Regions from separate parts of the Micromonospora sp. WMMD1128 genome, predicted to be linked through region 2. Evidence: riboswitches for the same ligand, from Rfam matches in the RefSeq annotation. Region 2 holds a riboswitch; each other region holds the start of a gene.
What was found. Region 2 has a riboswitch for cyclic di-AMP ahead of O7602_RS06155 (hypothetical protein). Riboswitches for the same ligand answer to the same signal wherever they lie in the genome.
Positions count from the first base shown of each region.

Region 1: linked by a shared signal. The riboswitch ahead of O7602_RS13030 (transglycosylase family protein) and the one ahead of O7602_RS06155 (hypothetical protein) in region 2 are both predicted to bind cyclic di-AMP.
Region 3: linked by a shared signal. The riboswitch ahead of O7602_RS26040 (hypothetical protein) and the one ahead of O7602_RS06155 (hypothetical protein) in region 2 are both predicted to bind cyclic di-AMP.
Region 4: linked by a shared signal. The riboswitch ahead of O7602_RS18800 (C39 family peptidase) and the one ahead of O7602_RS06155 (hypothetical protein) in region 2 are both predicted to bind cyclic di-AMP.

Region 1 is NZ_CP114902.1:2,846,714-2,854,056, reverse strand. Features, by position in the region: gene O7602_RS13045 (transglycosylase domain-containing protein) at 1-365, shown strand, start outside; gene O7602_RS13040 (M4 family metallopeptidase) at 721-2,781, shown strand; gene O7602_RS13035 (YbaB/EbfC family nucleoid-associated protein) at 3,123-3,572, opposite strand; gene O7602_RS13030 (transglycosylase family protein) at 3,806-4,471, opposite strand; cyclic di-AMP (ydaO/yuaA leader) riboswitch at 4,470-4,614, opposite strand; gene O7602_RS13025 (LLM class flavin-dependent oxidoreductase) at 4,865-6,427, shown strand; gene htpG (molecular chaperone HtpG) at 6,573-7,343, opposite strand, start outside.
Region 2 is NZ_CP114902.1:1,258,139-1,265,481, reverse strand. Features, by position in the region: gene O7602_RS06165 (AAA family ATPase) at 1-1,855, shown strand, start outside; gene O7602_RS06160 (cation diffusion facilitator family transporter) at 1,930-2,844, shown strand; cyclic di-AMP (ydaO/yuaA leader) riboswitch at 2,988-3,118, shown strand; gene O7602_RS06155 (hypothetical protein) at 3,123-4,205, shown strand; gene O7602_RS06150 (hypothetical protein) at 4,284-4,754, shown strand; gene O7602_RS06145 (SRPBCC family protein) at 4,764-5,216, opposite strand; gene O7602_RS06140 (STAS domain-containing protein) at 5,353-5,712, opposite strand; gene O7602_RS06135 (hypothetical protein) at 6,228-6,632, shown strand; gene O7602_RS06130 (cellulose binding domain-containing protein) at 6,744-7,343, opposite strand, start outside.
Region 3 is NZ_CP114902.1:5,807,778-5,815,120, reverse strand. Features, by position in the region: gene O7602_RS26050 (helix-turn-helix domain-containing protein) at 1-64, opposite strand, end outside; gene O7602_RS26045 (carbonic anhydrase) at 237-890, shown strand; gene O7602_RS26040 (hypothetical protein) at 953-1,978, opposite strand; cyclic di-AMP (ydaO/yuaA leader) riboswitch at 1,982-2,113, opposite strand; gene O7602_RS26035 (YibE/F family protein) at 2,268-3,566, opposite strand; gene O7602_RS26030 (metal-sensitive transcriptional regulator) at 3,574-3,873, opposite strand; gene O7602_RS26025 (heavy-metal-associated domain-containing protein) at 3,953-4,159, shown strand; gene O7602_RS26020 (heavy metal translocating P-type ATPase) at 4,195-6,447, shown strand; gene O7602_RS26015 (CsbD family protein) at 6,517-6,690, shown strand; gene O7602_RS26010 (YbaB/EbfC family nucleoid-associated protein) at 6,838-7,263, shown strand; gene O7602_RS26005 (hypothetical protein) at 7,263-7,343, shown strand, end outside.
Region 4 is NZ_CP114902.1:4,218,195-4,225,537, reverse strand. Features, by position in the region: gene O7602_RS18825 (alpha-ketoglutarate-dependent dioxygenase AlkB) at 1-37, opposite strand, end outside; gene O7602_RS18820 (polysaccharide pyruvyl transferase family protein) at 78-1,403, opposite strand; gene O7602_RS18815 (acyltransferase) at 1,550-2,719, shown strand; gene O7602_RS18810 (hypothetical protein) at 2,798-3,220, shown strand; gene O7602_RS18805 (hypothetical protein) at 3,369-4,133, shown strand; cyclic di-AMP (ydaO/yuaA leader) riboswitch at 4,552-4,693, shown strand; gene O7602_RS18800 (C39 family peptidase) at 4,896-5,741, shown strand; gene O7602_RS18795 (hypothetical protein) at 5,807-6,370, opposite strand; gene O7602_RS18790 (alpha/beta fold hydrolase) at 7,292-7,343, shown strand, end outside.

The sequences.
Region 1 (7,343 bases), 1.6 Mb from region 2:
GCACCACCGACGGCAAGCCGTTGCGGACCAGTGGCGGCAGCTACGAGGTGTACGGCTCGACCGGGGCCGCGCCGATCTGGCGGCAGTTCATGACCCGGGCTACCGAGGCGATGAAGCTCGACCCGGACCGCTACCGCTTCCACGACCCGGCCTTCCCCCGCGACGCTCCGGAGCCGACCCGCCCGGCGCCGCCGCCGCGCACGGTGGCACCGAGCCGGTCGGCCGCACCGACGCCGAGCGCCACGCCGTCGAGCCCGACCCCGAGCGCGAGTCCGAGCGGGACGCCCCTCCCGGGGCCGACCGGTTCTCCCTCGCTGCCGCCGGTGCCGACCGGGCTGCCGACGCGGACCCGAGGGCCGCGCTGAATCTATGTGCGCCATCGGCGAACAGCGGCATTGCACGCAGGTCGGACACCCGCCGGGCGGTCGCCGACAATGTTCCCCCTGATCAGGGGCTATTGAAGATCATGGCTTCCTGAATTCGCCGTGCCGGCGGGATGTCCGACGGCTGTCGGTTGCCCAGGTCACCCATTGCTCCCGGATCCAGCGGCGTGTGATCGTGCTCTCCGAGTCGCCAACCCCCGGCGGCTCGGACGGTCGATCCGTCGACCCGGAGCCACGCCGGCAGCTCCGGAGACCGACCGTCACCTGCCTCGCACCATCGCGCCGCCCGACCCCACCGGGCTCCGTGCGGCGCGCCTCAGAACAGGAGCGAACCCTCTTGAAGCTCTCACCTCGCCTCGCCGCGCTCACCGGCGCGGCTGCCGCCGGCGTGCTCGCCGCCGGCACCGCCGCGGCGGTGCAGGCCGCGCCGCCCGGGCCCGCCGCACCCAGCCTCGCCCAGGCCCGCGCCACGGCCGCCGAGTCGGCCCGCACGCTCGTCGCGAACCGTCCCGCCTACCTCCAGGCCGGTTCCGACGACGCGTTCGTGCAGAAGCCCGTCATCTCCTCCGAGGGCACCCAGTACGTGCCCTACGAGCGCACCTTCAAGGGCCTGCCGGTGGTCGGTGGCGACTTCGTGCTCGCGACCGACTCCGCCGGCAACCTGAAGTACGCCTCCGTCGCGCAGCAGCGCCCCATCGGCGCCCTCGCCACCACCCCCAAGCTGACCTCGGCCGCCGCCGTCAAGACGGCACGTGCCCAGCTCAAGACCGTCAGCGCGGTCGAGGGCAGCACGCTCGTCGTCTACACGCTCGGCGCCAAGCCGGCGCTGGCCTGGGAGACCACGGTGCGCGGCACCGGCGCCGACGGGCCGAGCCGACTCACCGTCGACGTCGACGCCCACACCGGCGCCGTCCTGGGCACCCTGGAGCACGTCGTGAACGGCACCGGCACCGGCGCCTGGAACGGGCCGAGCCCGCTCACCCTGAACACCACCAAGTCGGGCAGCACCTACACCATGAAGGACCCGAGCGTCACCAACCTCAGCTGCCAGGACGCCGCGAACAACAGCACGTTCAGCGGCACCGACGACGCCTGGGGCAACGGCACCGCCACCAACAAGGAGACCGGCTGCGTCGACGCGTTGTTCAGCGCGCAGACCGAGCACAAGATGCTCAGCCAGTGGCTGGGCCGCAACGGCGCCGACGGCAACGGCGGCTACTGGCCGATCCGGGTCGGCCTGAACGACCAGAACGCCTACTACGACGGTTCCCAGGTCCAGATCGGCAAGAACACCGCCGGCCAGTGGATCGGCTCGCTCGACGTGGTGGCCCACGAGATCGGCCACGGCATCGACGACCACACCCCGGGCGGTATCTCCCGCGGCGGCACCCAGGAGTTCGTGGCGGACACGTTCGGCGCGGCCACCGAGTGGTTCGCCAACGAGCCGTCCAGCTACGACGCGCCGGACTTCCTGGTCGGCGAAAAGATCAACCTGGTCGGCTCCGGCCCGATCCGCAACATGTACAACCCGTCGGCGCTGGGCGACCCGAACTGCTACTCCAGCAGCGTGCCCTCCGGCGAGGTGCACGCCTCCGCCGGACCGGGCAACCACTGGTTCTACCTGCTGGCCAACGGCAACAGCCCGACCAACGGGCAGCCCAGCAGCTCGACCTGCAACGGCGGCAGCGTGACCGGCCTGGGCATCCAGAAGGCCATCAAGATCATGTATAACGCGATGCTGCTGAAGACCTCGTCCTCGTCGTACCTGAAGTACCGCACCTGGACGCTGCAGGCGGCGAAGAACCTCTACCCGAGCGGCTGCACCGAGTTCAACACGGTCAAGGCCGCCTGGGACGCGGTGAGCGTGCCGGCGCAGTCGGGCGACCCGACCTGCTCCGGCGGCGGCACGCCGTCCCCGACCGCCACCTCCACCCCGCCGTCGGGCGGCTGCTCCGGCAACAAGCTCGCCAATCCCGGCTTCGAGTCGGGCAGCGCGAACTGGAGCGCCACGTCCGGCGTCATCACCACCGACAGCGGCCAGGCCTCCCACAGCGGCTCGTACAAGGCGTGGCTCGACGGCTACGGCTCCTCGCACACCGACACGCTCAGCCAGTCGGTGACCATCCCGTCCGGGTGCCGGGCGACGCTGAGCTTCTGGCTGCACATCGACAGCGCGGAGTCGACCAGCACCACCGCCTACGACAAGCTGACCGTCAAGGCCGGCAGCACCACGCTCGCCACCTACTCCAACCTGAACAAGGCCACCGGCTACGTGCAGCGGTCCTTCGACGTCTCGTCGCTGGCCGGCACCACGGCGACCATCTCGTTCAGCGGCGTGGAGGACGCCTCGCTCCAGACGTCCTTCGTCGTCGACGACACCGCGGTCACGCTGAGCTGACCGCGACGCGGAACGGCCGGTCGTCGTCCTCCTCGACGGCCGGCCGTTCCGTATCCCCGGCTCCCGGCTCCCGGCTCCCGGCTCCCGGCTCCCGGCTCCCGGCTCCCGGCTCCCGGCTCCCGGCTCCCGGCTCCCGGCTTCGAGATCTTGGTACGAAACGGCCCCTATGGGGGCACTTTCCTACCAAGATCTCTGCCGTTCCCGCTATTCGGAAGGTCAATCCCAGTAAGCAGACCAGGGAAGGCGCGTTCGCCGACGCCGGCGCTTTGCCGGAGCACCGGGCGAGCAGTCGGACGCGGCGCGGCCGGTGCCGCATGGGCCGGCCGGGTGGACGGACCTGGTCAGGCGGGGCGGGCGGCGCGGGACGCGACGGCGCGGTCTCGCCGGATGCGCGCGGCCACCTCGTGCATCGCGCGGCTGAACAGCTCCGCCTGGTCGGGCAGGCCGCCGAGCCGGGCGGCGAGCGCGTCGGTGTCCGCCCGGGCCGAGGCGCTGACCTGCGCGTCCAACTCGGTCAGCGCGGCGTTGACGGCGACGACGAGGTGTCCGCAGAGGACGTCAAGCGGCTCGTCGGCCAGCGCCGGGTCGACGGCGACGGAGTCCAACCGGCCACCCTGGACGGCGACCGCGCGCACCCGGCCGCCGGCCGCCGTGCCCTCGGCCCGGAGCAGCTCGCCCGGCTCGCCGTCGGCGTGCACGGTGGCCCGGGACCGCATCGCGGCCAGCGCCTGCTGGGTGCGGGTCAGCAGCTCGTCGAGGCTCGCGGCGGCCGAGAACGCATCGTTGGTCATATCCGCGCTTTCTTCACGTCCTAGCCAAGCCTCGTGACCATAGCAACCGTCGACGTCGGAACCTCGTCACCCGCCGTACCGGACCGGCCGCCGACGCCGCACGCAGGACGTACGCCGGCCGTTCCCGGCGTGTCGCGCGACGGCGAACGCCCGGCCGGACGGCCCGGCCGGGCGTTCGCATCGCTCGTGGGCGCGACGCGGTCCCCAGGATCGCGACGCGACACGACTCAGGATCAGCGCAGGCGCAGCCGCTGACCCGGGAAGATCAGGCCGGGGTCCGCGCCGACCACGGCCCGGTTATCCGCGTACAGCGCACGCCAGCCCCCGTCGACGTGCTGGGTCGCGGCGATCTCGGAGAGGGTGTCCCCGGGCCGCACCAGGTAGGTGCCCGCGACCGGCGCGCTGCTGGAGCGCTTCGGCGCGGACGCCTTCTTCGGCGCCGACGCCCTCTGCGAGGAGGTGGCCTTCTTCGCGGACGTGGTCGAGCCGGACTCCTTGGCGGCGTACTTCTTCGTCGACCCGCCCTTCTTGCCGCAGACCGGCCAGGCGCCGATGCCCTGCCCGCGCAGGACCTTCTCGGCGACGGCGATCTGCTCGGAGCGGCTGGCCAGGTCGGCCCGGTCGGCGTACTTCTGGCCGCCGTAGCCGTTCCAGGTGCTCCGGGAGAACTGGAGCCCGCCGTAGTAGCCGTTGCCGGTGTTGATGTGCCAGTTGCCGCCCGACTCGCACTGCGCGACGGCGTCCCAGTTCACGCTCGCGGCGCTGGCCGGCGCGGCCGGCCCGAGCAGTGCCGCGGCGCCGGTGGCGGCGCCGGCGACGATCGCGCCGACAGCGGTCCGGCGGGCCGTGGCGCGGTGGACCACGCTCCGGCGGTGCCGGGCTGAGTATGCAGTTGACATGTGGATTCCTCCACGCCGACGAGGTGAGCTGTCGGGTTCGGGCCGAGGAGCCCGGCCGCCGGTGGCGGCTTCACCCCGAGGTGACGTGCACCGTGGAACCTGTGGGTCCCCCGCTCCCGCCCGAGTTTCGGTTCCGCCGGGCCGGCGGCGGGATTAGGCGTTACCGGCCCGTGGTGTCCGCGTCTGCGAACGGAACCGACGCTAGGGACGAATATCCGCGATTGCCCACTTCTTGTGACGTTCTTCACCCAGCCGGGCGATCGGGCCAGGCGAGCGCGGTGGGGGCGGAATCGGTCGCGCCGCACGGGATCGGTGCCGGGTACACGGCCGTCCGGCCCGACGACGGAGCTACCGTGGGCGGGACCGGGCAAGATCACGCGAGGAGCGGGGCGGATGACCGAACACGGACACGAGCTGACCTTCGGCGGCTTCCTCACCCCCGCCGCCGGGCACCCCGAGCAGGTGGTGGCGCTGGCGACGCTCTGCGAGCAGGCCGGGCTGGACCTGGTCACGTTCCAGGACCACCCGTACCAGCCCGGCTTCCTGGACACGTGGACGCTGATGTCGTACGTGGCCGCCGCCACCGACCGGATCGGCCTGGCCGGCAACGTGCTCAACCTGCCGCTGCGTCAGCCGGTGGTGCTGGCCCGCAGCGTGGCCAGCCTGGACCTGCTCACCGGTGGCCGGATCGAACTCGGGCTGGGCGCGGGCGCGTTCTGGGACGCCATCGAGGCGACCGGCGGCCGGCGGCTCTCCCCCGGCGCGGCGGTCGACGCGCTCGACGAGGCGATCACCGTGATCCGCGAGGTCTGGGACACCGGCCGGCGCGGCATGATCCGGGTGGCCGGCGAGCACTACCGCGTGGTCGGCGCGAAACGCGGGCCGGCCCCGGCGCACCCGGTGGGCATCTGGGTCGGCGCGTACAAGCCGCGCATGCTGCGGCTGGTGGGGCGCGCCGCAGACGGCTGGCTGCCGTCGCTGGCGTACCTGCCGAAAGGGCCGGACGACCTGCCGGCGCTCAACACGCTCGTCGACGACGGCGCGCGGGCCGCAGGCCGGGACCCGGGCGCGATCCGCCGGATGCTCAACGTCACCGGCACGTTCGCCCGCTCGTCCACCGGCTTCCTCGCCGGCCCGCCGGAACAGTGGGTGGAGGAGCTGGCCGGGCTGACGCTGGAACACGGCATCACCACCTTCATCCTCGGCAGCGACGAGCCGCGCGCGATCCAACTCTTCGCCCAGGAGGTGGCGCCGGCCGTCCGGGAGCTGGTCGCCGCCGAGCGCACCACGCCGGGCAGCGGCGCCCGCGCGGTCGCCGAGGAGCAGGCCGCCACCGGCTTCCCGACCGCGCTCGCGGTCACCCCCACCCCGGATCCGGGGGTACGCCTGAGCGCGCGCCGCCTCTGGGACGAGGCGGACCGGCCGAGCGCCCCACCGGCGCCGGCCGGACACGTCTACCCGGCCCGTGCGCAGGCCGCCGGGCAGCACCTGGTGGACGTGCACGACCACCTGCGCCAGGAGCTGGCCCAGGTGCGTGACCTGCTGGCACAGGTCACGCGTGGCACGGTCTCGCCGGGCGGGGCGCGGGCCGCGTTGAACGAGATGACGATGCGGCAGAACAACTGGACGCTCGGCGCGTACTGCGCCGCGTACTGCACGGTGGTGACCCAGCACCACGGCCTGGAGGACGCCTCGATCTTCCCGCACCTGCGCCGCTCCGACGCGGGCCTGGCACCGGTGCTGGACCGCCTCGAGGAGGAACACGTGGTGATCCACGGGGTGGTGGAGAGCGTCGACCGGGCGTTGGTGGAGCTGATCGGCTCGCCCGGCGACTTCACCGCGTTGCAGGAGGCGGTGGACCTGCTCACCGACACGCTGCTGTCGCACCTGTCGTACGAGGAGCACCAGATCGTCGAGCCGCTGGCCCGCCACGGCTTCTTCCCCGGCCAGCTATGAAGGCGGGGGCCCCGCTTAACGCCTGCGGTATAGGAAGGGGCCCCGCTTAACAGTTCTGATCCACCTCCCCCGGCTCGCCCGGCAGAGGTGTTAACCGGGGCCCCTTCCTATCGCGTAGGCGATAAAAAGGGGCCCCGCCTTGCACCTACAGGTTGCGGGCGAGACGGTCGGCGAGGACGCGGGTGAAGCGGGCCGGGTCGGTCAGCTCGCCTCCCTCGGCCAGCAGCGCCATGCCGTACAGCAGCTCGGCGGTCTCGGTCAGCGCGGCGCTGTCGCCGCCCTCGCCGTGGGCCTTGCGCAGCCCGGTGACGAGCGGGTGGGTCGGGTTCAGCTCCAGGATCCGCTTGACCCGCGGCACCTCCTGCCCCATCGCCCGGTACATCTTCTCCAGCGTCGGCGTCATGTCGTGCGCGTCGCCCACCACGCAGGCCGGTGACGTGGTCAGCCGGGTGGACAGGCGGACCTCCTTGACGCTGTCGGCGAGCGCGCCGCCGAGGAAGGTGAGCAGGTCGGCGTACTCCTGCCGTTCGGCCTCGGCCTTCTCCTTCTCCTCCTCGGTCTCCAGGTCGACCTGGCCCTTGGCCACCGAGCGCAGCGTCTTGCCGTCGTACGCGCCGACCCGCTCGACCCACACCTCGTCCACCGGGTCGGTGAGGATCAGCACCTCGTAGCCCTTGGCCCGGAACGCCTCCAGGTGCGGCGAGTTCTCGATGGTGGCCCGGTTGTCGCCGGTGGCGTAGTAGATCTCGGTCTGCCCGTCCTTCATCCGCTCGACGTAGTCGCGCAGCGTGGTCGGCTCGGCCGGGTCGTGGGTGGAGGCGGCGCGGACCAGGTCCAGCAGCGCGTCGGTGTTGTCCGGATCCTCCAGCAGACCTTCCTTGACCACCGGCCCGAACTCGGTCCAGAACGTGCGGTA
Region 2 (7,343 bases):
GCACGTGGGGCGGCTCGGCGTACGCGCCGACGACGCCGAGACGCTCGTGGTGGACTGGCGGGCCCCCGCCGCCGCCGCGTTCTACCAGGCCACCCCGGCCGAGCCGCGTGGTGTGGTGCGCCGGCGCACGATCCAGTCGGCGGCCGAGAAGGTGACCCGGATCGAGGACGACCTGCTGGATCCGGAGGCCGCCCCGGCGGACATGGCGGTGGTCGGGGACGGCGCGCTGCTGGCCACGCTGTCCCGGGCCACCGGCCGGGGCATGCGGGACATCGTCGCCACCATCCAGCGGGAGCAGGACGAGGCGATCCGCTCCCCCGGCAACGGTGTCACGATCGTCTCCGGCGGCCCGGGGACCGGCAAGACGGCGGTGGCGCTGCACCGGGCCGCGTACCTGCTCTATTCCGATCGTGCCCGCTATGCCGGCGGCGGCATCCTGGTGGTCGGCCCGTCGGGTGTGTTCGTCGAGTACATCGCCTCGGTGCTGCCCTCGCTCGGCGAGGAGACCGCCACCCTGCACTCGCTCGGTTCGCTGTTCCCGGGGCTGTCGGCGACGCGGACCGACCCGCCGGAGGTGGCGGCCGTGAAGGGGTCGCTGCGGATGCGCCGGGTGCTGGAACGGGCGGCCCGGGACGCGGTGCCGGACTCCCCGGCCGAGCTGCGCCTGCTCTACCGCGGTGAGTTGCTGCGGTTGGAGCGGCAGGCGTTGGATGCGGTGCGGGACCGGACGCTGACCCGGGGCGCGCGCCGCAACGAGGTGCGCCGGGCGGCGTTCGACGCGGTGCTCGCCGCGCTCTACGCGCAGGCCCGCACGCTGCGGGTGGGCCGGCTGCCGGAGCAGCCCGCGTTCGAGGACGAGATCATCGAACGGCCGGAGTTCCGCGACTTCCTGCGGGCCTGGTGGCCCCGGCTGCACCCGCGCCACGTGCTGGGTTGGCTGGCCCGGCCCGAGCGGCTGCGCCGGTACGCCGGCGGGATCCTCTCCTCGGCCGAGATCCGGCTGCTCACCGACGCCTACCTGACGCTCGCCGACGAGGGCCCGACGGTCGCCGACGTCGCCCTGCTCGACGAGTTGGACGCGCTGCTGGGCAAGCCGGTGCAGCGGGCCCGGCCGAAGCGCGACCCGTACCAGCTCGCCGGCGGCGTGCGCGAGCTGAGCACGTACGCCGATCGGCAGCGCGCCGCCCGCGCGGCGGCCCGGGAGCGCCCGGCGGACTACCGCGAGTACGCCCACGTGGTGGTGGACGAGTCGCAGGACGTCTCACCGATGCAGTGGCGGATGGTGGGGCGGCGCGGCCGGCTGGCGTCCTGGACGGTGGTCGGCGACCCGGCGCAGACCGCCTGGACGGGTGACCCGCAGGAGCTGGACCGGGCCCGGGACCAGGCGTTGGGGCGGCGGCGCCGGCACCGCTACGAGCTGACCACCAACTACCGCAACTCGGCGGAGATCTTCGCGGTGGCGGCGGCGGAGATCCGCCGGCTGTACCCGGACCTGACGCTTCCCGACGCGGTGCGCTCGACGGGTGTGCCGCCGGTCCAGCGCGCCGTGGCCGCGGCCGAGCTGCCCGCGGCCACGGTCGAGGCGGCCGAGGCGCTGCTGGCCGAGGTCGAGGGCACGGTCGGCGTGATCACGCCGGTGCCGCGCCGGGACGAGGTGGCCGGCTGGCTGGGCCAGCTCGGCGCCGGCCGGCTCCAGGTGGTGACCAGCCTCCAGGCCAAGGGCATGGAGTACGACGGGGTGGTGCTCGTCGCGCCGGGCGAGATCCGGGCCGACCCCGGTTCGGGGGTACGCACGCTCTATGTCGCGCTCTCCCGGGCCACCCAGCGGCTGACCACGCTCGACCCGGTGGGCTGACCCACCTCACTTGCACACATAGCGATGTGAGCATAGATTGGTTCCGGCCGAGCTATGGGGCGGAGGGTGTGCGCGTGGGTGCAGGTCATGACCACAGCGGCGCGGTGACCAACGCGGCGCAGCGCCACGCCGGCCGGCTCTGGGCGGCGTTCGCGCTGCTCACCGTGCTGATGCTGGTCGAGGCGGTGGCCGCCTTCACGACCGGCTCGCTCGCGCTGCTCTCCGACGCCGGGCACATGTTCACCGACGTGCTCGGCATCGGCATGGCGCTCGCCGCGATCACCGCCACCCGGCGTGCCCGGACCGACCCGCAGCGCACATTCGGGCTCTACCGGCTCGAGGTGCTCGCCGCGCTCGCGAACGCGGTGCTGCTCGGCGCCGTCGCGGTCTACGTCCTGGTCGAGGCGGTACGCCGGTTCGGCGAGCCGCCCGAGGTGCTCGCCGGGCCGATGCTCGTGGTGGCCGTGCTCGGGCTGCTGGCCAACATCGCCGCCTTCGCGCTGCTGCGAGCCGGCGCACAGGAGAGCATCAACCTGCGCGGGGCATACCTGGAGGTGCTGGGCGACCTGCTGGGCTCGCTCGGGGTGATCGGCGCGGCGATCGTCATCGCGTTCACCGACTGGTGGTGGGCCGACCCGGTGGTCGCGGTGGCGATCGGCCTGTTCATCCTGCCGCGCACCTGGCGGCTCGGCCGGGCCGCGGTACGCATCCTGGTGCAGGCCGCGCCGGAGCACCTCCAGGTGACCGCGGTGCACGACCGGCTGGCCGCCGTGCCCGGCGTGGCGGAGGTGCACGACCTGCACGTGTGGACACTCACCTCGGGGATGGACGTCGCCTCGGCGCACCTGACCACCGACCCGCGCGCCGAGGTCGCCACCGTGCTCGCCGCCGCCCGGGCCGCGCTGCACGAGGACTTCTCGATCGATCACGCCACGTTGCAGATCGAACCCGGAGCGTCCGCCGGCGGCTGCGGCCCGACCGAGTGGTAATTAGAACAAACTTAAATCTGGGTGGCTATTGTTGACAATTGCCGGTTTTGCCCGGTATTCGGCTCCGGCTGGTGGAGCCGGGTCCGGGCCGCGCCGGTAGGCTCGATCGCGGCCAACCCACGGGCGTCACTCCGGCGCCGGTGGAGCGGCCATCGCCTAATCGCCCGTGGGGCGAGCCGGGGAACCACGTACGTGGGGTGCATCCGCGTCAGCGGTAGGGATCTTCCGTCCCGAACCCGTCAGCTAACCCGGTCGGCGGTTGACGGAAGGACACGTGAATGCCCACAGTGGCACCTGTACGACGGACGGCCGCCCGGTTGGCGGCCCTGCTCGTCGCGACGCTGGCCCTCGGCGTCGCGACCGTGCCGGTCTCCCCCGCCACGGCGGCGCCGACCGGCCGGCTCGCCGCCGCACCCGGCGACGACGACGAGGGCGGCACACCGACCCTGCGCGCCCAGCTCGACGCCGCGAGCAAGGGCTGGCTGGAGGCCAAGGCCGCGCTGAACAACTCGGTCAACCGGCAGAAACAGCTCAACGACCGGCTCACCACGATCGGCGCGGAACTGACCGAACGCGACGCCAAGGTCGGCGAGATCGCCGGGGTGGCGTACCGCACCGGCCGGATGGGCACCGCCGCGGCGCTGCTCGCCAGCAACAGCCCGGAAGGTTTCATGGACCGGGCCGCGGCCCTGGAGACCGTCGCCGCGCACGAGGACCGGACCCTGCGCGAGCTGATCGCCACCCGGGACGAGGCGGTCCGCACCCGCGCCGCGCTCACCGTCGAGATCAGCGAGCAGCGCAAGCAGGTCGCGGTGATGGCCAAGCGCAAGGAGCAGGCCGAACGGGCGTTGGAGGTGGCCAACCGCAAGCCGCCGGCGAGCGCCGGCAGCAGTGGCGGCGGCAGCAGCGCCCGAGGCTCGTCCTCGGCCAACGCGAAGCCGGCCAAGCGCAACTCCGACGGCTCGTGGCCGGCGGAGTCGTGCAGCGTCAACGACCCGACGCCGGCCAGCGGCTGCATCACCCCGCGCACGCTGCACGCGCTGCAACAGGCCAAGGCGGCCGGCTTCACCAGGTACGTCTCCTGCCACCGACCCAGCGGCTCGGGTGAACACCCGAAGGGGCGGGCCTGCGACTTCGCGGCCCAGAAGAACGGCTTCGGCGGCGTCGCCAGCGGCGGCGACAAGACGTACGGCAACAACCTGTCCGCGTACTTCATCCGCAACGCCGACCGGCTCGCCGTGCTCTACGTGATCTGGTTCAAGGAGATCTGGCTGCCCAGCAGCGGCTGGAAGTCCTACAGCGGGGGCAACGGCGACCCGTCCAGCGACCACACCAACCACGTGCACCTGTCGGTCTACTGAGCACTACGCTCCCCGACGTACACCGGGTGTCGCCGCGTGGCCCACGACGTGGGCCACGCGGCGGTCGACGATCGACGCATGGGACGACTCTCCCCCGCCGGCCGTAAGGCGCTGCTCACCGCGCACCTGGTCACCTCGCTGGGCTGGCTCGGCACCGACCTGGGGCTGCTCGCGCTCGGCGTGGCCGGGCTGCGCGGCGCCGACCCGGAGGTGGTGTACCCGGCGGCGGCACTGCTCGCCACCTGGCTGTTCGCGCCGCTGAGCGTGGCGGTCTGGTTGGTCGGCACCGCCAGCGCGCTGCTCACCCCGTGGGGTCTGCTGCGCTGGCGCTGGGTGCTGGTGAAGTTCGCGCTCACCACCGTGATGCTCGGCCTGGTGCTGCTCCTGCTCACTCCCCGGATCCGGCACCTCGGCGCGCTCGCCGGGGCCGCCGACACCCACCTGCGGGTGGATCTGGTGGTGCCGCCGGCCGTCTCGACCACGCTGCTCCTGGTCGCCACCGTGCTGTCCACGTACAAGCCGTGGGGTCGGCTGCGCCGCAGCGGCTGAGTCGCCACGTCAGGCCGGTCGACCCTCCAGGGTCGCGCCGAGACGGGCGGCGAGACCCAGGTGGGCGGCCCGGGCCTGCCGGAACGCGTAGCCGAACAGCGGTGCCGGTGCGGTGAGGGTGATCTCCACGTCGATCCGCACCACGCCGTCGGTCTCGTCGCGCATCCGGGTGTGGTTGCGCACCGTCGTCGCCGGCTGTTGCCGGGCCACGGTGACCACCTCGTCCTCGTTGGCGATCAACACGTCCGCCTGGTAGGTCACCGGGAAGTGCAGCGGGCCGAGCTCCAACCGGTCGGTGATCGCGTAGCTCGCCAGCGCGCCCGGCCGGGGCGGCAACTGCCGGACCCGGACGATCAACGGATGCAGCTCGCCCTGCCGGCTCAGGTCGCCGAGCAGGGCCACCGCGTCCGCCCGGCTGCACCGGGCCTGCACGGTGTAGCTGAAGCTGTCGCTGCTCTGCAACCCGCCCCCCTCGCCGTCATGGGTCCGGACGATCGTCCCGTACCGGGGCCGGGCTGGCAACGGGTCGAAGGTCCCCGACCGGCGAGGGCCGAGTGGAGTCAACGCGACGCGCCGACGTGGGGTGGGCCGGTGACGGTCAGGCGCCGGGGAGCACCTCGGGCGCCTCGTCGGCGAACCAGGGCTCGGGCGCGCCGAAGAGGCCCAGCAGGCCGGTCACCCAGAGCTGCCGGTGCACGAACCGGCTCGGCTCGGTGACCACGAGCTTGACGCCGCTGACCTCGCACGTCTGGAAGCCGGCGACCATGGCGCTGATGCCGACGGAGTCGATGAACGTGACGAGCCGCATGTTGAGCTCGATCCGTGCGGGGCGGCCCTTGGCCAGCACCTCGGCGATCGACTCCCGCACCTCGTATGCGGTGTCGACATCGATCTCCCCACGGGGCGCGATCTGGACAACCCCACCCGGACGCATCGACTTCACGATCGACAGGCTCACGCGAGCACCTCCACTCGCCCCTTCGGGCGCCTCATCAGTACGCGGGCCGCGACCGAGAGTATTCCTCCAACGGCCCCGGTCGCCACCCCCGGGGATGAGCAATTTGCGGACTGGGCACACCTGGGCGAACCCAATCCGGACTTACGGGTTCCGATTTCCCCTTCGACGCGGACCGCGATCGGCCGAACGACAGGTCCGAGTCGGCCGATCCGCTGACCCAGGGTAGCGGGCGCAGGCACGTCGCGACCAACACCCGCCCGCTCGGCGCGTTCACCCGCTTCGTCCCGTTCCGCCCCCGCTTCCCACCTCCCGGTACCCGCCGTCCGCATCTCGGGAGCCCGGAGATCTTGGTACGGAATCGCCCCTCCGGGGGCGGCTTAATACCAAGATCCAGCCGCGTGGGGTTTGGCGGAGGGCTTCCCGGGGCACTGCGCGTGGGAGTGAACCGTGACGCGCCGGATGAACGCCGGAGTCCGAAGTGGCCGTCGGGCTTCGGCACCCGAGGAGGTAGAACGATGTTCGGATCCAGCCTGATGGACCGCCGCAGCAAGCCCGAGCGGGTCGCCGACCAGGCGTGGCAGCACCTGCTCACTGCCGTCGGCGCCGCCGGTGACAGCGTGCGGGACGCCGCCCTCTCCGCCCGCCGCAACTCCTCCGGCCTGGCCGACGACGCCACCGACCTGGTCGGCTCCGCCGCCGACGAGGCACGCCGCCGGGCCGGCCTCGCCTTCGACGCGCTCGCCGGACGCCGGCCCGCGCTGCCGTGGACGTTGCTGATCGCGGCGGCCCTGACCGGCGCCGCCATCGGCTGGGCCGCCGGCACGGCCGCCCGGGCGGCCGGCAGCCGGGGACGCGACGCCGACGAGATCGAGTTCGTGGACGTCGACCGGCCGAACTCCCCGGCCGGCCTGGACGGCTGACCGCACCTCGTCCCGCACGCGGCAGCCGTCCTCGGTCACGGCTCCGGTCACGAAAGCGATGGCCGCCCCCGGTACTCCGGGGGCGGCCACCTGTGTGATCGGCAGTCGCGGTCAGCGGGCCGCGCAGGACACCGTCGGCGCCCGGTTGCCGCCGGTGACGGTGCCGGTGAAGCCGACCGTGGTCGATCCGCCGACGGCGAGGTTGCCGTTCCAGCCGGCGTCGGTCACCGTCACCGCCGAGCCGGTCTGGGTGTGCGACCCGCCCCAGAGCTGGCTGATCCGCTGGCCGTCCGGGAAGGTCCAGGTGAGCGTCCACCCGGCGATCGGCGTGGTGCCGGAGTTGCGCACCGCCACCTCCCCCTGGAAACCACCCGGCCAGGTGTTCGTCATCGTGTAGGTGGCCGCGCAGCCGCGCCCGGTCGACGTGGGGGTCGGCGTCGGGCTGGCCGAGGTCGGCGTGGGCGTGGGACTCGGCGACGTGGGCGTCGGGGTCGGACTCGGCGACGTCGGGGTCGGCGTCGGGCTGGCCGAGGTCGGCGTCGGCGAGGGCGTGCCGCCGAGCCGGTCCGCCACCAGCACGCCCCGGCCGTTGGTGCCCAGGTAGACCCGCCCGTAGACGCGCGGGTCGCCGGTGAGCGCCTCGCCCGCGTTGCCGTACTGGTGCTGGTCGTCGTTGATCCGCACCCAGGTCGCGCCCGCGTCGTCGGAGCG
Region 3 (7,343 bases), 2.3 Mb from region 2:
TGGTGAGGAAGGTCCAGTTCCGGCGGCTCCCGTCCTCGCCTGGTGTGGTCGCCATGGTGGTCATGGTATGGCTTTCCCGGCTCGGGCGCTCCGGCCGCGGTGCGGGCCGGGACGGCGACGTATGAAACGCGTATCACGAAATCTTGACGTGCCTTCCGGCCGCGTGTGACGGTGGGTCGCGAGGCCGACACCGCCGGCCGGCCCGGTCGTTCCGCGCGAACACGAGGTGAGCAGCAATGAGCCTGAACACTCCTGACGAGGCGATCGCCGAACTGCGGGCCGGTAATCACCGGTTCGTCACCGGTGTGCCCCAGCACCCGAACCAGGACGCCGGGCGCCGGGCCGCGGTCGCCGACGGCCAGCACCCGTTCGCGGTGGTCGTCGGCTGCTCCGACTCCCGACTCGCCGCCGAGATCATCTTCGACCGTGGGCTCGGCGACCTCTTCGTGGTACGCACCGCCGGGCACACCGCCGGTCCCGAGGTGCTCGGCAGCGTGGAGTACGCGGTCACCGTGCTCGGCACGCCGCTCGTGGTGGTGCTCGGTCACGACTCGTGCGGCGCGGTTCAGGCGGCCCGGGAGGCGGTCCGCACCGGCGCCGCCCCGGCCGGACACCTCGGCGCGGTGGTGGACGCCGTCTCGCCCAGCCTGCTCCGGGCCGCCCGGCAGGGGGTCGAGGATCTCGACGGCATCATCGACGTCCACATCGCGCAGACCGTGGAGGCCCTGCTGGCCCGGTCGACGGTCCTCGCCGGGCGGGTGGCGGGCGGGGCGTGCGCGGTGGTCGGCATGTCCTACCGGCTCAGCGGCGGCGAGGTGCGGACGGTGGCGCAGTCACCGGCTCCGCTGCCCGCGCCGGCCGCGCCGGCGGATCCGGCGCTCGCCGGCTGACCGCACCGGACAGACGGAAGGGGCCGCCCGCGGGCGGCCCCTTCGCGCGCGTGTGTGTGGCGTCAGAGCAGCGACATGTGCACGTGGTCGGTGTGGTTGGACGGCCCGCTGTAGGAACTCCAACCGGTCGCCGGGAACCAGATCTGCCGGTTCCAGATCACGTAGTAGATGCCCAGCCGGTCGGCGTTGCGGATGAGGAACGCGGCCACCTCGTTGCCGTACCTGCGGGTGTCGTTGTTGTGCCACGGCGAGAAGCCACTCTTCTGCAGCGACCAGTCGCAGGCCTTGCCCTTGGGGTGCTCCCACGGCCCGCCGGGGCGGTAACAGCCCACGAAACGGTTGAAGCCGGCCCGCTTGACCTCCTTGTAGGCGTGCAGCGTGCGCGGCGTGACGCAGCCGGAGGTGGTCGGGTCGTTCTCGCTGCACGACTCCGACTTCCACCCGCCGTCGGCGGTGCGGCCGGGGCCGACCTTGGCGACCGGCGACGTGGCCGAGACCAGACCACCGGTGAAGCCCAGCCCGCCGACGAGCTTCAGCGCCTTCTGCGCCTCGGTCCGCTCCCGGGCCATCGCGTTCGTCTGCTTCTCCTGCTCGCGCACCTCGGCGTCGATGGCCAGCTTGGCCTGGGCGGCGCGGTTCTTGGCGGCGTTGATGGCGGTGAGCCGTTGCGCGTTGAAGAGGTTGAGTTCGTCCAGAGCGTTGGCACGCCTGACGAACGAGTCGGGCGAGTCGCTCTCCAGCAGCATCGCCATCGCGCCCATCCGACCGGTCCGATAGGACTGTGCCGCGATCTGGTTGACCTGCGGGCTGAGCGCCTCCAACTCGGCCTCCGCCGCGCTCACCTCGGCGGCCAGCAGCTTCTGGCGTTTCTGCGAGGTGGTCAGCTTCGTCTTGGCCTGGAGGTACGCCCGGTTGGCGGAGTCGATCGCCTCGGTGATGAGCGGCGGGTCGTCGTCCTCCGCGTGCCCGGAGGGGCTGGGCGCGGCGGCGTGCGGGGCGGCTGTCGCCGGGGTCGGCCCGGCCAGCACGGCGCACGAGGCGAGCACGGCCACCACGGGTGTGAGCCAGCGGCGCAGGGGTGCCGTCACAGTGTTCCCTTCCGTCGGCCGCCGACCGGGTTAGCTGACGGGTTCGGGACGGAAGTGGCCCCTACCGCTCGCGCGGATTCACCCCATGTACCTGGTTCCCCGGCTCGCCCGGAGGCGATTGGGCGGCGGTACCGCAGGCACCGGTGCGTGCCTTCGGCGGTGACCGGCAGCGAGGTTACCCGACACCCCGACCGGGGATCTACGTCCGGAAGCCGACCAATCGCGAGAATTCGACATTGCCCAGCGTGACCAGCATCGCGTTTGATTCCGGCCGTCACGCTGCGGAGTGTCACCATGCGGCCTGCGTACTCCTCGGGTCGCCGGGCCAACGTTCGGCGGGCGCCCCGCCGAGCGCCTCAAGCGCCTCGTCCCGCTCCCGCGGCGACCGCGGGGCGGGCGGCGCCGGGTCGTCGTCCGGCCCGCGCCGCCCGGCGGTGGTGACGACCGCGGCGAGGGCGGTGGTCAGAGGTACGGCGGCGATCAGGCCGATGGTGGCCACCGCGCTTCGGACGATCTCCTGGGCCAGGAACTCACTGGTGAGGATCTCGTTCACCGGGCGGGAGTCGGCGACCAGCAGGAGCAGCAGCGGCAGTGAGGCGCCCGCGTAGGCCAGCACGATGGTGTTGACCGTGGACGCGATGTGCGCCCGGCCGACCCGGGTGGCCGCCCGGTAGAGCGCCCGCCGGGACAGCCCCGGGTTGGCGCGCGCCAACTCGGTGACGGTTGCCGCCTGGGTGACCGTGACGTCGTCGAGCACGCCGAGTGAGCCGATGATGATGCCGGCCAGCAGCAGCCCGTGCAGGTCGACGTCGCCCTGGAACATCGACAGCGTGGTGGCGTCCTCGCTGCCGAAGCCGGTCAGGTGGGTGGCGGCCGTGGCGAGCGTGCCGAGCGCCCCGGTGACCACCAGGCTGCCGAGCGTGCCGAGCACCGCCACCGACGTCTGCGCGCTGATCCCGTGCGTCAGGTAGAGCACCACGAACATGATCAGGGCGGCGCCGACGATCGCCACCGGCAGCGGGGACCGGCCGGCGCCGATCCCGGGCAGCACGAAGCCGAGCAGGATGGCGAAGCTCGCCACCAGGCCACCCAGCGCGGCCAGCCCGCGCCACCTGCCGAACGCCACGATCGCGGCGGCGAAGAGCGCCACCAGCCACACCAGCGGCGTGCCGCGCTGGTGCTCGGCGATGTGGTAGGTCGTCGCCGCCGGATCGGCCGGGTCGGTCAGCTCGACCAGGATCACCTCGTCACCGACCTCGACCCGGGGCGCGCCCGGCCCGGCGGGGATCGGCGTCTCGACCTCCCGGCCGGCGTCCGGGCCCTGTTCCGCGGCGACGGTCACGGTGCCGCACCGCCCGGCGGCGCCCGCCGGCTCCTCCGGGGTCGGCGGGCAGGGCTCGGTCACCACCCGGGTCACCGTGCCGTGGTGACGCGGCACGTTCGCGCCGCCCGTCGGCTCCGGTCCGTGCCGGGGCCACAGCGCCAGCGCCGCGACCACGGTGAGCACGAACAGCGGCACCACGGTCGCGACGAGGATTCGGCGTACGCGCGGCGGCGCGGGGACGGTACGGCCGTGGTCGGCGCCCACGGGCCCGTCAGCCGCGCTTCATGAGACGGCCCACGGCAGCCATCATCTCGGTCGCCATCTCGTCGGCCCGGCCCTCGGCGGCGCCCTCGTGCATGCAGTGCCGGGCGTGGCCGTCGAGCAGGCCCAGGGCGACCTTGTCCAGCGCGGCCTGGACGGCCGAGATCTGGGTCAGCACGTCGATGCAGTAGCGGTCGTCCTCGACCATCTTCTCGACGCCCCGGACCTGGCCCTCGACGCGCCGGAGCCGGGCGAGGAGCTGGTCCTTGCTGGCGGTGTAGCCCCGGGTCGGGGTGGGCGGCGTGGTCATGCGCCGAGGATAGCGTACCCCTCGGGGGTATGCTAACGTTCGACTCCTACCCCTGGGGGGTATCGGATCGGAGGGCGAGATGGACACCACCTACCAGGTCAACGGCATGACCTGCGGCCACTGCGTCAACGCGGTGAGCGCCGAGCTGACCGCGCTGCCGGGCGTCACCGACGTCCAGGTGGACCTGGCCACCGGCCGGGTCACCGTCACCAGTCAGAGCCCGCTTGACGCGGACGCCGTACGCGCCGCCGTGGACGAGGCCGGCTACGACCTCGCCGGGGCCTGACGGGTCCACGGACCCGCGCAACCGAGGAGGCACCGATGACCGCCACGGGAAAGGCGCTGCCCACCGCGCCGAACCAGATCGAACTCGCCATCGGCGGGATGACCTGCGCGTCCTGCGCCGCCCGGATCGAGAAGAAGCTCAACCGGATGGACGGCGTCGAGGCCACGGTGAACTACGCCACCGAGAAGGCCACCGTCCGGTACGCCGACGAGGTCGCCCCGGCCGACCTGATCGCGACCGTGGAGAAGACCGGTTACACGGCCGTGGTGCCGCCGCCGCCCGCGCCGGCTCGCGAGACCGTGGCCGGTGAGCCGGCGGACGAGCTGCGCGGCCCGCGTACCCGACTGTGGGTCTCCGCCGTGCTGACCCTGCCGGTGATCGTGCTGGCCATGGTCCCGGCCTGGCAGTTCGACTACTGGCAGTGGCTCTCGCTGACGCTTGCCGCGCCGGTGGTGGTCTGGGGTGGGCTGCCGTTCCACCGGGCCGCGCTCGTCAACCTGCGGCACGGCGCGGCGACCATGGACACCCTGGTCTCGCTCGGCACGCTCGCCGCGTTCGGGTGGTCGCTCTGGGCGCTCTTCCTCGGCGACGCCGGCATGCCGGGGATGACCCACCCGTTCCGGTTCGACATCACCCGGAGCGACGGCGCCGGCAACATCTATCTGGAGGCCGCCGCCGGGGTGACCGTCTTCATCCTGGCCGGTCGATACTTCGAGGCCCGCGCCAAGCGCACCGCCGGCTCCGCCCTGCGGGCCCTGCTCCAACTGGGCGCCAAGGACGTGGCGGTACGACGCGGCGGGCAGGAGGTCCGGCTCCCGGTCGACCAGCTCGTGGTCGGCGACCGGTTCGTGGTGCGCCCCGGGGAGAAGATCGCCACCGACGGCGTGGTCGAGGAGGGCACCTCGGCGGTCGACGCCAGCATGCTCACCGGTGAGTCGGTACCGGTCGAGGTGGGCCCCGGCGACACGGTGGTCGGCGCCACGATCAACGCGGGCGGCCGGCTCGTCGTTCGGGCCACCCGGATCGGCGGGGACACCCAGCTCGCCCAGATGGCCCGGCTGGTGGAGCAGGCCCAGACCGGCAAGGCCGCGGTGCAGCGGCTCGCCGACCGGATCTCCGGCGTCTTCGTGCCGATCGTGATCGCCCTGGCCGCCGGCACGCTCGGCTGGTGGCTCGCCACCGGCGCCGGGCCGACCGCCGCGTTCACCGCCGCCGTGGCCGTCCTGATCATCGCCTGTCCGTGCGCGCTCGGCCTGGCCACCCCGACCGCGCTGCTGGTCGGCACCGGGCGCGGCGCGCAGCTCGGCGTGCTGATCAAGGGGCCGGAGGTGCTGGAGTCCACCCGGCGGGTCGACACCGTGGTGCTGGACAAGACCGGCACCGTCACCACCGGCCGGATGGCGCTGGCCGAGGTGCGGCCCGCCACCGGCGAGGACGCCGCCGAGCTGCTCCGGCTGGCCGGCGCGCTGGAGGCGGCCTCGGAGCACCCGATCGCCCGGGCGGTCGCCGAGGCGGCGGCCCAGGCCGGACCGTCGGTCGCGGTCGACTTCGCCAACGTCGAAGGGCTCGGGGTGACCGGCACCGTCGACGGGCGGAGCGTGGTGGTCGGGCGGAACCGACTGCTGCGGGAGCGCGGTCTCGACGTACCCGAGGAGGTGTCGCGGGCCGCGACCGGCGCGGAGGCCGCCGGCCGCACGGCGGTCCTGGCCGGCTGGGACGGGCGGGCCCGCGGGGTGCTCGCGGTGGCCGACGCGGTGAAACCGACCAGCCGGGCGGCGGTCGACCGGCTGCGCGGTCTGGGGCTCACCCCGGTGCTGCTCACCGGCGACAACGCCACCGTGGCCGCCACCGTGGCCGCCGAGGTGGGCATCGACGAGGTGATCGCGGAGGTGCTGCCCGCCGACAAGGTGGCGGTGGTCGAGCGGCTCCAGCGCGAGGGTCGGGTGGTGGCCATGGTCGGCGACGGGATCAACGACGCCGCCGCGCTGGCCCGGGCCGACCTCGGCCTGGCCATGGGCACCGGCACCGACGTGGCGATCGAGGCCGCCGACCTGACCCTCGTCCGGGGCGACCTGCGGGCCGCGGCGGACGCCATCCGGCTCTCCCGGCGCACGCTCGCGATCATCAAGGGCAATCTGTTCTGGGCGTTCGCCTACAACGTGGCGGCGCTGCCGCTGGCCGCCGCCGGGCTGCTCAACCCGATGCTGGCGGGTGCGGCGATGGCCTTCTCATCGGTCTTCGTGGTGGCGAACAGCCTGCGGCTGCGGCGGTTCCGCCCGATCGGGTGACGTTGGATTGGGCCGGCGGCCGTCGGGGTAATCAGTTGTCGTCACGCAACTGCTGAGTTGGAGGTTCCCATGGGTCTCGACGACAAGATCGACAACACGTCCCAGGACACCGCGGGCAAGGTCAAGGAGGGCGTCGGCCGGGTCACCGACAACGAGCGCCTCGAGGCCGAGGGCCGCAACGACCAGGCCGGCGCCAAGCTCAAGCAGGCCGGCGAGAAGATCAAGGACGCCTTCAAGAGCTGACGTACGCCTCGCACCACCACCGGGCCGGCCTTCGGGCCGGCCCGGCGTGCTGTCCAGGACCATCCACGGTCGCTCACCCGGGGCCACCCCGGCTCGCGTTCGGTGCATAAGATGCGAAGCGACCTCGATTCCGGCAGGAGCTGTGCGATGGCCCAACCCGCCGACCCGTCCGGCCTCGGCCGGGTCCTGTCCGAGACCATGGCCGCGTTGCAGCGGCACAACGCCGCCGACGCCGGTGCGCCGCCCGCGCCACCGGAAGGCGTCGGTGAGGCCGCCGACGGCCTGATCCGGGTCACCGCCGGCCTGCCCGGCCGGCTCACCGCCGTGGCCCTGGATCCACGGGTCATGCGCATGCCGAGCGAAACCCTGGCCGAGGAGATCGAGGCGGCGGTCAACGCCGCGCTCACCGACCTCCAGGAACAGGCCACCGCCGCCGTCCCCGGCCAGGTTGACCTGGGCTCCCTGGGCGAGCAGCTACGCCGGATCCAGGAGGACGCCGGCCGCCAGTTCAACGCGTTCACCGACGCGCTCGTCGAGGCGCAGGACCGGCTCTCCAAGCGGGACGGTCGCTGATGCCGGTCGAGGTCGACCCCGACGCGCTCGGCGCATCCGGGCAGGCGCTGGGCGGTGCGGCGACCCGGTTCGGTCAGGCG
Region 4 (7,343 bases), 3.0 Mb from region 2:
GGTCGAGCATCGAGGGCTGGTACGCGACGTCGGACACGCCCGCCATCGTAGCCCGTGGTCGAACATGCGTACGATCGTCAGCGACCCAGCATGCGGCGGACCGGGTCCGGGACGGCCTGCTTGATCCGCTGGCGCAACCCCTGGGCGCGGAGCCCGTCGATCGTCTCGGCGAGCGTGCGGTTCTCGTCGCGGAGCCGCTCGATGCGGGTCAGCAGCTCGGCCGGCGCGGTGGCGGCGGCCGGCCCGACGGCCGGCGGGAACTCCGTCTCCCCGACCTGCTTGTCGAACCGGGCGGCGCTGTCGCCGTCGGCGAACGACGTGCCGAGGTCGTGCTTGGCCAGGAACGCGGTGATCGTGTCGAAGCGGGCCTTGTGACCGGCGATCAGCGCGGTGTAGTCGGCCTCGGCGTAGAGGTCCGCGGCGTCGACGTCGGCCGGCACGTCCCGCATGATCCGGTACGGGATGTCGAAGTAGCGGGCCAGTTCCAGGGTGCGCGAGTCGTGGGCGAAGAGGTAGCCGGGGGTGCCGGCGAGCAGCGCCGTGATGGTGCCGTGGATCCGGGTGCCGAAGTTGAAGTCGAAGCCGGACAGGTGCGACATCCAGGTCCACGGGTCGACGAACATCCGCACCTTGTCCTCGACGAAGAGCGGGTGCGAGGTGTGCAGCGGCATCTCGCTGCGCTTGCCCCGGTGCTCGGGCGCGTCGCCGTAGAGCAGGGTGCCGAGGGTCCGCAGGTCCTGCGGGATGTAGCACAGGTTCGGGTAGCGCTCCCGGTGGTGGCGGACGACCTTGGCCATGGAGGCGACGTACGGGGAGATGGTCAGCGCGATCCGGGCGTCGGTGGTCAGCTCGGGGCGCTTCTTCGCCAGCCGGAACTCGTCGCCGTGCAGGAACATCGACGGACAGCCGATCTGCTCCACCGCGGAGAAGCCGAGGGTACGCAGATAGCTCTCGGTGATCTCGCCGCGTACCCCGATGCTGTGCGAGCGGTCGAGCACGGCCCGGCAGAACGCGCTGACCGGCTCGTCGATCTGGCGCAGGTATTCCCGGTCCCCGTCGACGTTCGTCTGCACGCCGACGCCGAGGACCACCACTGGGATCTTCAGGCGCTCGATCAGCCGGGTGAGCGGGTTGAGGCGGCGCACGAAGCTGCGGCGGAAGGCGTTGGCGAGCGGCACCACGAAGACGTCGTACCGCTCGTTGATCTCGTCGGCGTCGCGCGGGTCGGCCGGTGCCCGGTTCGGGGTGATCTGCGCCGTGCCGGTGGCCAGCAGCTTGTGCGCGGCGTGGCTGAACACCAGGTTGCCGCTGTTGTCGCCGATCCAGTTGCCGGCGAAGGTCTCCTCCGGCGTCAGGACGTCGAACGGGCCCTTGCGGGCGCGGAGCAGGATCCGCTGGTGCATCCGGTCGCTCACCTTCCGTGCGGGCCCGGCGAGGCCGGGACCGGCCCCGCACGTGCGGGAACGGAAAGCTTATCCGGCGTTCCCCGGGCCCCGGCCGGCCGCCGCCGCGCGGCGGCGGGCCGCCCGCCACGGGTAGGGTCCCCGGGATGACAAGTGCGCCGACCACCACCCGCGCTCCGCGGCTGCCGTCGCTGACCGGGCTCCGGTGGGTGGCCGCTCTCCTGGTGTTCGGCTTCCACGCCGGCACCATGCGGATCGTCGCCGAGCCGGACCTGAAGGCGGTGGTGGACCGCGCCTTCAGTCTCGGGCTCTCCGGCGTCGAGTTCTTCTTCATCCTCAGTGGATTCGTGCTGGTCTGGTCGTACCGGGACGGCGAGCGCGGTCGAACGTTCCTACGGCGCCGGTTCGCCAAGATCTATCCGAACCACGTGGTGACGTTCGTGGCGGCGCTGGCCGTGGCGGCCTGGTTCGCCGACCCGGTCCTGCCGTGGGCCGCGATCGGCAACCTCTTCCTGGTCCAGGCGTGGATCCCGCTCAACGGCTACTTCTACAGCGTCAACAACGTGAGCTGGTCGCTCTCCTGCGAGCTGGCGTTCTACCTGTGCCTGCCGCTCGTGGTGCCGTGGCTGCGCCGGGCGCGTACCGGTGTGCTGGCGGCCGTGCTCGTCGCCGCGCCGCTGCTGATCCTGGCGCTCTGGCCGGGCCAGCACCTGGTGCCCGAGGAACAGCGGTGGTGGTTCACCCAGATCTTCCCGGTCACCCGCTCCTTCGAGTTCTGGATGGGCGCCGCCGCCGCCGAGCTGATGCGCCGCAACCGCTGGCGCGGCCCGAACCTGACGGTGGCGAGCGCGCTCTTCGTGACCACCTGGGTGGTCGCCGCGCTGTGGATCCGGGCCGAGTTCTGGGCGGCGCTGCTCGCCGTGGCGTACCTGCTGGTCATCACCGCCGCGGCGGACGCCGACGTGCGGGGCCGGCGGACCCCGTGGCGGTCCCGCCCGATGGTCTGGCTCGGCGAGGTCTCGTTCGCGTTCTACCTCGTGCACGTGCTGGTCATGGTGACCATCCTGCGGCTCACCGGCGACTGGGGCACCGGGCTGCCCGGGTGGCGGGGCCCGCTCGCGGTGCTCGGCTTCCTGCTGCTCACCCTGGCGCTCGCCGCCGCCCTGCACCGTTGGGTGGAGGTGCCGATGATGCGCCTCCTCGGCCCGTCGCGCCGGGCCCGCGCCGCCACCGCCCCGGCCGTGCCCGCACCCCGGCCGGCCGCCGACGACGCCGACCGCCCGATCGAGTACGCCGAGTCGCGCCGACCCGACTGACCGGTCCACGCTGATCGGTGGCGTTGCGACACGCCGGGTGACGGTGCGTGGTGGTGGGATCGCGGGTAATTTGTACCCGTGCTTCCGATCGCGCTCACCTGTCCCGTGTGGTGGGTGGCGCGCTGGGCCGCACGCATGCTTGCCAGCCTGGCCGTGGTCGTCGCCTTCTCGTTCGGCGCCGCCACGCTGCCGGCTGCCGCTTCGTTGCCGGCGCCGGGCGGCTCGGTTGGCCCGGTCGCCGGCTCGACGTTCCGCGCCGACGCCGGCTCGACGTTCCGCGGCGATGCCGGCTCGACGTTCCGCGGCGATGCCGGCTCGACGTTCCGCGGCGATGCCGGCTCGCGGGTGGCGCACGACGCCGCCACCGAGCGGCAGACCGTCGCCACCGGCGTCCCGGAGCCTGAGCCGGAGGGCGACGCCGTCCGCCCCGCCGGTCGGCACCCGGTCCCGGCGGGTCCGCCGCCGGCACCGGCCGGCCCGCGGGCCCCGCCCGCGCACTGACCCGCCGCGGGCCCGCCCCCGCCGCCCACCCGAACCTCACCCGCACCCGCCCTCGGCGGCCCGGCCGCGTCCGGATCCCGGTCGCGCCCCCCCGCCCCGACCGGCCGTGCGGAATTCCCCGTCACCGTCTCCCGTGAGGTGCCCGCCGATGTCACAGACCGTTCTCCTCAACTTCCTCACCGCGGTCCCCGAGGCCGCCGCCATCTGGTCGGCCCTGACCGTGCTCGCCCTCGTCCTGCTCACCGTCCTGGTCGCCCGCCCCGAACGAGACGCCGTGACCGAGGCCGAACCCGACCCGGCAGACGTCGAGGCACTGCACCGGGCCGACCTGACCCGGTACGCCGACGAGGTGGCGGTGGCCGCCGCCGGAGCCGCCCAGACCGCCAGGCGTCGCCGCGAGCGGTGGCTGGCCGCCCAGGACGAGGCGGAGCGCGCCTGGGCGGCGTACGACGAGGCGGACTCGGCCGCCCGCCGCCTGGCCGGCACCGCCGCCCTGCCCGAACCACATACGCCTCGCACCCCGTCCGAGTACGCGGCGCGGGAACGCTGGCTCCGTCACGCCGCGATGGCGGCGCACTGGCGGGGCGACCTGACCGCCCGCCAGCTCGCCGACGTGCTGGCCGGCCGCAACGGGTGGGACCCCTGCCACCACCCGGCGACGCAGGAGATCGTGCTGGCCCGGACGGTCCGTGACGGCCGCCGAGCCGCCTGGGAGACGGCCGCCGAGCGGGAACGGCTGGCGTGGCGGGACACCGAACTGGCCGCCGAGTCGGCCCGGACGCTCGCCGCCGAGGCGTACGCCGCCGCGACGGCGCTTCGGCCCGCGCCGGCGTTCCGGGCCGCGCCGGCGACCCGTGTCCCGGTGCCCGCCCCGGTGCGCAGCGCCCGCTGGCGTCCGGCCCGCGTCGGCTGAGCGGCGGTGTGGGGTCGGGCGGCGGTCCCGGGTCGGGCGGCGGTCCCGGGTCGAGTGGCTGCCTCGGCTCAGTGGCTGCCTCGGCTGAGTGGCTGCCTCGGCTGAGTGGCTGCCTCGGCTGAGTGGCTGCCTCGGCCGAATCGTTACCGAACGCGGTGAGCCGGGTCACCGGCCCGGTGTGCCGTCCGAGCCGATGTCCTGCTTCGCGGCCGGAGTCCGTTTTTCCTCCCGCCGGACGTCCGGTTTCCGCCGGCCGGCGTCGTCGAAGCCCCTTGTCCCATTGAGTCACGTCAGTGATCGGCTGCACCGAAATTGTAGTCGCCAAGCACGTTTCCGCAGGTGGGAGCGCTTGGCATGTGTCGTACCCATCGGTAGTGTCGGCGCGTCCGGTGCGGTTGTCGATCGCCGATGGCGTCGCCGTGCCGACCCGCCTAATCGTGCATACGAACCGGGGACCCACAGCAACACCGGGGTGAATCCGCGGAGCCCACGGCCCGCGGTAGGGCGTACTTCCCGCCCGAATCCGTCAGCTAACCCGGTCGGCGGCCACGGAAGGAGCTACCTCCTCGTGTCAACCAACCCCCGATCGTCCCCCCGCCTCCACGGCCTGCGGGGGCCGGCGCGCGCCTGAGGCGACGCGTACCCGACCCCTGATCCGCCCGGCGTCCCGGGCCATCACCCGCGGCCGTCCAGCCCGTCAGCGCGCGTGAGTCCCTCCGCGCGTAGGGCCGGCGTGTGCCGCCCACCCCCGTGGAGGAATCCGTGAAGCACCACCTGAAGCGTCAACTGCGGCGGCTCGCGACCGAGCGCCCGTACCAGATCATCGCCGGTTCGGCGGCGGCCCTCGTGCTGGCCGGTGGCGCCGGCGCCACCCTGACCGCCACCGACGGCGCCCCGGCTCAGCGGGACACCGCCGCCGTGGCGGACCTCGGCTCCCGCCTCAACGACGCCGCGACCCGGAGCGAGGCCAGGGTCGCCGTCCCGTCGCCCAGCGCCTCGCCGAGCGCGTCGCCCAAGCCCTCTCCCACGGCCTCGCCCGTGGCGAAGGTCGCGGCCAAGTCCGCCGACCCGGACACCACGCCGAAGGCCAAGCCGAAGCCACCGTCGAGCAAGGTGCTCGACTACGACTACCAGGCCCAGACCACCTACTACTACTGCGGTCCGGCCGCCGTGCGGAACGCGCTCAGCGCCGCCGGCATCGAGCGCAGCCAGGACACGCTGGCCGTCGCGCTCGGCACCACCGAGATGGGCACCAACTCGGCCGAGGACACCACCCGGGTGCTCAACCAGCAGGTCAAGGGCGACCCGTACCGGACCCGCATGATCGCCGGCGCAGCCACCCCCGGCCAGGTCGACCGGCTCCGGGCCGACGTCGTCAACGCGGTCAGCAACGGCCGGGCGGTCGTCTCGAACATCGTCGGCGACGCCACCGACACGAACGGCGGCTGGCACTCGTTCCCGGGCGGCCACTATGTCGCCGTGATCGGCTACAAGAACGACGGCCGGACGGTACGCATCGCCGACTCGGCCGACCCGTCGCTGCCGTCGTACTGGGTCGCCACGGCCGACCTGGCGAACTGGATGGCCACGCGAGGTTACTCCGCCTGACCTTTTCGGGTACGCGTGAAGGCCGGCACCCCGTTGTTGCGGGTGCCGGCCTTCAGCGTTGTTCGTCAGCTGTTCCAGTGCTTGGTGACGAGGTCGGTGGCCTGGTTCTCCCACTGGGCGTAGGCGTCGGGGTAGGCGCTCACCTGGACGGTCTGGGCGGCCTCGGTCAGGGGCATGTCCTGCCAGCCGTCGACCTGCTTCAAGCCCTTGAGGAAGGCCAGGGTGGAGTATTCGGGGTCGGTGATCTGCTCGGGGGTGCCCCAGCCGGAGGAGGGGCGCTGCTGGAACAGGCCGAGGGAGTCGTGGTCGTTGGTGTCGCCGAGGTGGCCCAGGTTCTCCAGCTTGGATTCCTGGAGGCTGGTGGCGATGGAGATGACCGCCGCCCGCTCGGGCAGGCCCGCCTTCTTCGTCGCGGCGATGATCGCCTTGACGTTGGCGGTCTGCTCGCCGTTGAGCGTGATCGTCGACTGCTTGCCCTCGGCCTGCGCCACGGCCGCGGCGGCGGCGGGCTTGGCGGCGGTGGTGTGGGTGGGGGTGTCGGCGTGAGCGGCGATCGGACCGGCGAACACACCACCGGTGAACGCCAGACCAGCGATACCCAGGACGCTCTTGCGCAGGATCGTGTTCATCAGGGGGCTCCATTCCGGGGGTCGACACACGCACCGTGGGAGGGTGGCGCGCGGGCGAGCACCGTCAGGCGCTCACAGCGTTTCGGGGGGATCCGACGTGGTCCGCGGGGCCAGGGCCGCATCGCGGGTGGGCCGGAGTGACTGTGTAACGACCGGCTGCCCACCGTCATTCCCGGGGGCCGGGTCGGCCGCGCCGCGACGGGCGCTGGCCTTGCTCGATCGTTCACCGGGTTACAACGCCCGCACCCCCGCGACGATTCCGCCGCCAGAGTGCCACCCACCACCCCCGAACCGGACACCCCACCCAACCGCAACACCCGACGACACATGGCAACCGGATTCCACACGCCGTCAACACCCCCAAGCCCACTAACGGGGAACGCCCACGGGTGCCTCAACACGCCCGAGACGTCCATAGCGTTCCACCCGCGCGCCGTTCAGGCGACGACTGGAACGCTATGGCCGTCTCAACGCGCCCGAGACGTCCATAGCGTTCCACCCACGCTCCACCCGCGCCACGACTGGAACGCTGTGGACGTCTCAGCGCGCCCGAGACGTCCATAGCGTTCCACCCACGCTCCACCCGCGCCACGACTGGAACGCTGTGGACGTCTCAGCGCGCCCGAGAGGGCCATAGCGTTCCACCCGCGCGCCGTTCAGGCGACGACTGGAACGCTACGGACGCCTCAGCACGCCCGAGACGGCCAAGCGTTCCACCCGCGCTCCGCCCCGGGCCACGAGTGGAGTGCGCGACCGTCGGACCGGAGTCGGTCATAGGTGCGCCCCGGCACCGGCGGGGTGACGCGCAGGGTGGGCGTCCAGCCGGCGTCGCCGCCGAGGCCCGGGCACGATGCGTCGCGCGCGCGTGACGTCGGTGTCCGCTCTCGCGCACCGTGTCCGTCCGGTGGCAGACTGCGCCGTATGGGCGATGCGAGGGGGACCCGTCACCTGGTGCTCCTACACGGCATGGGGG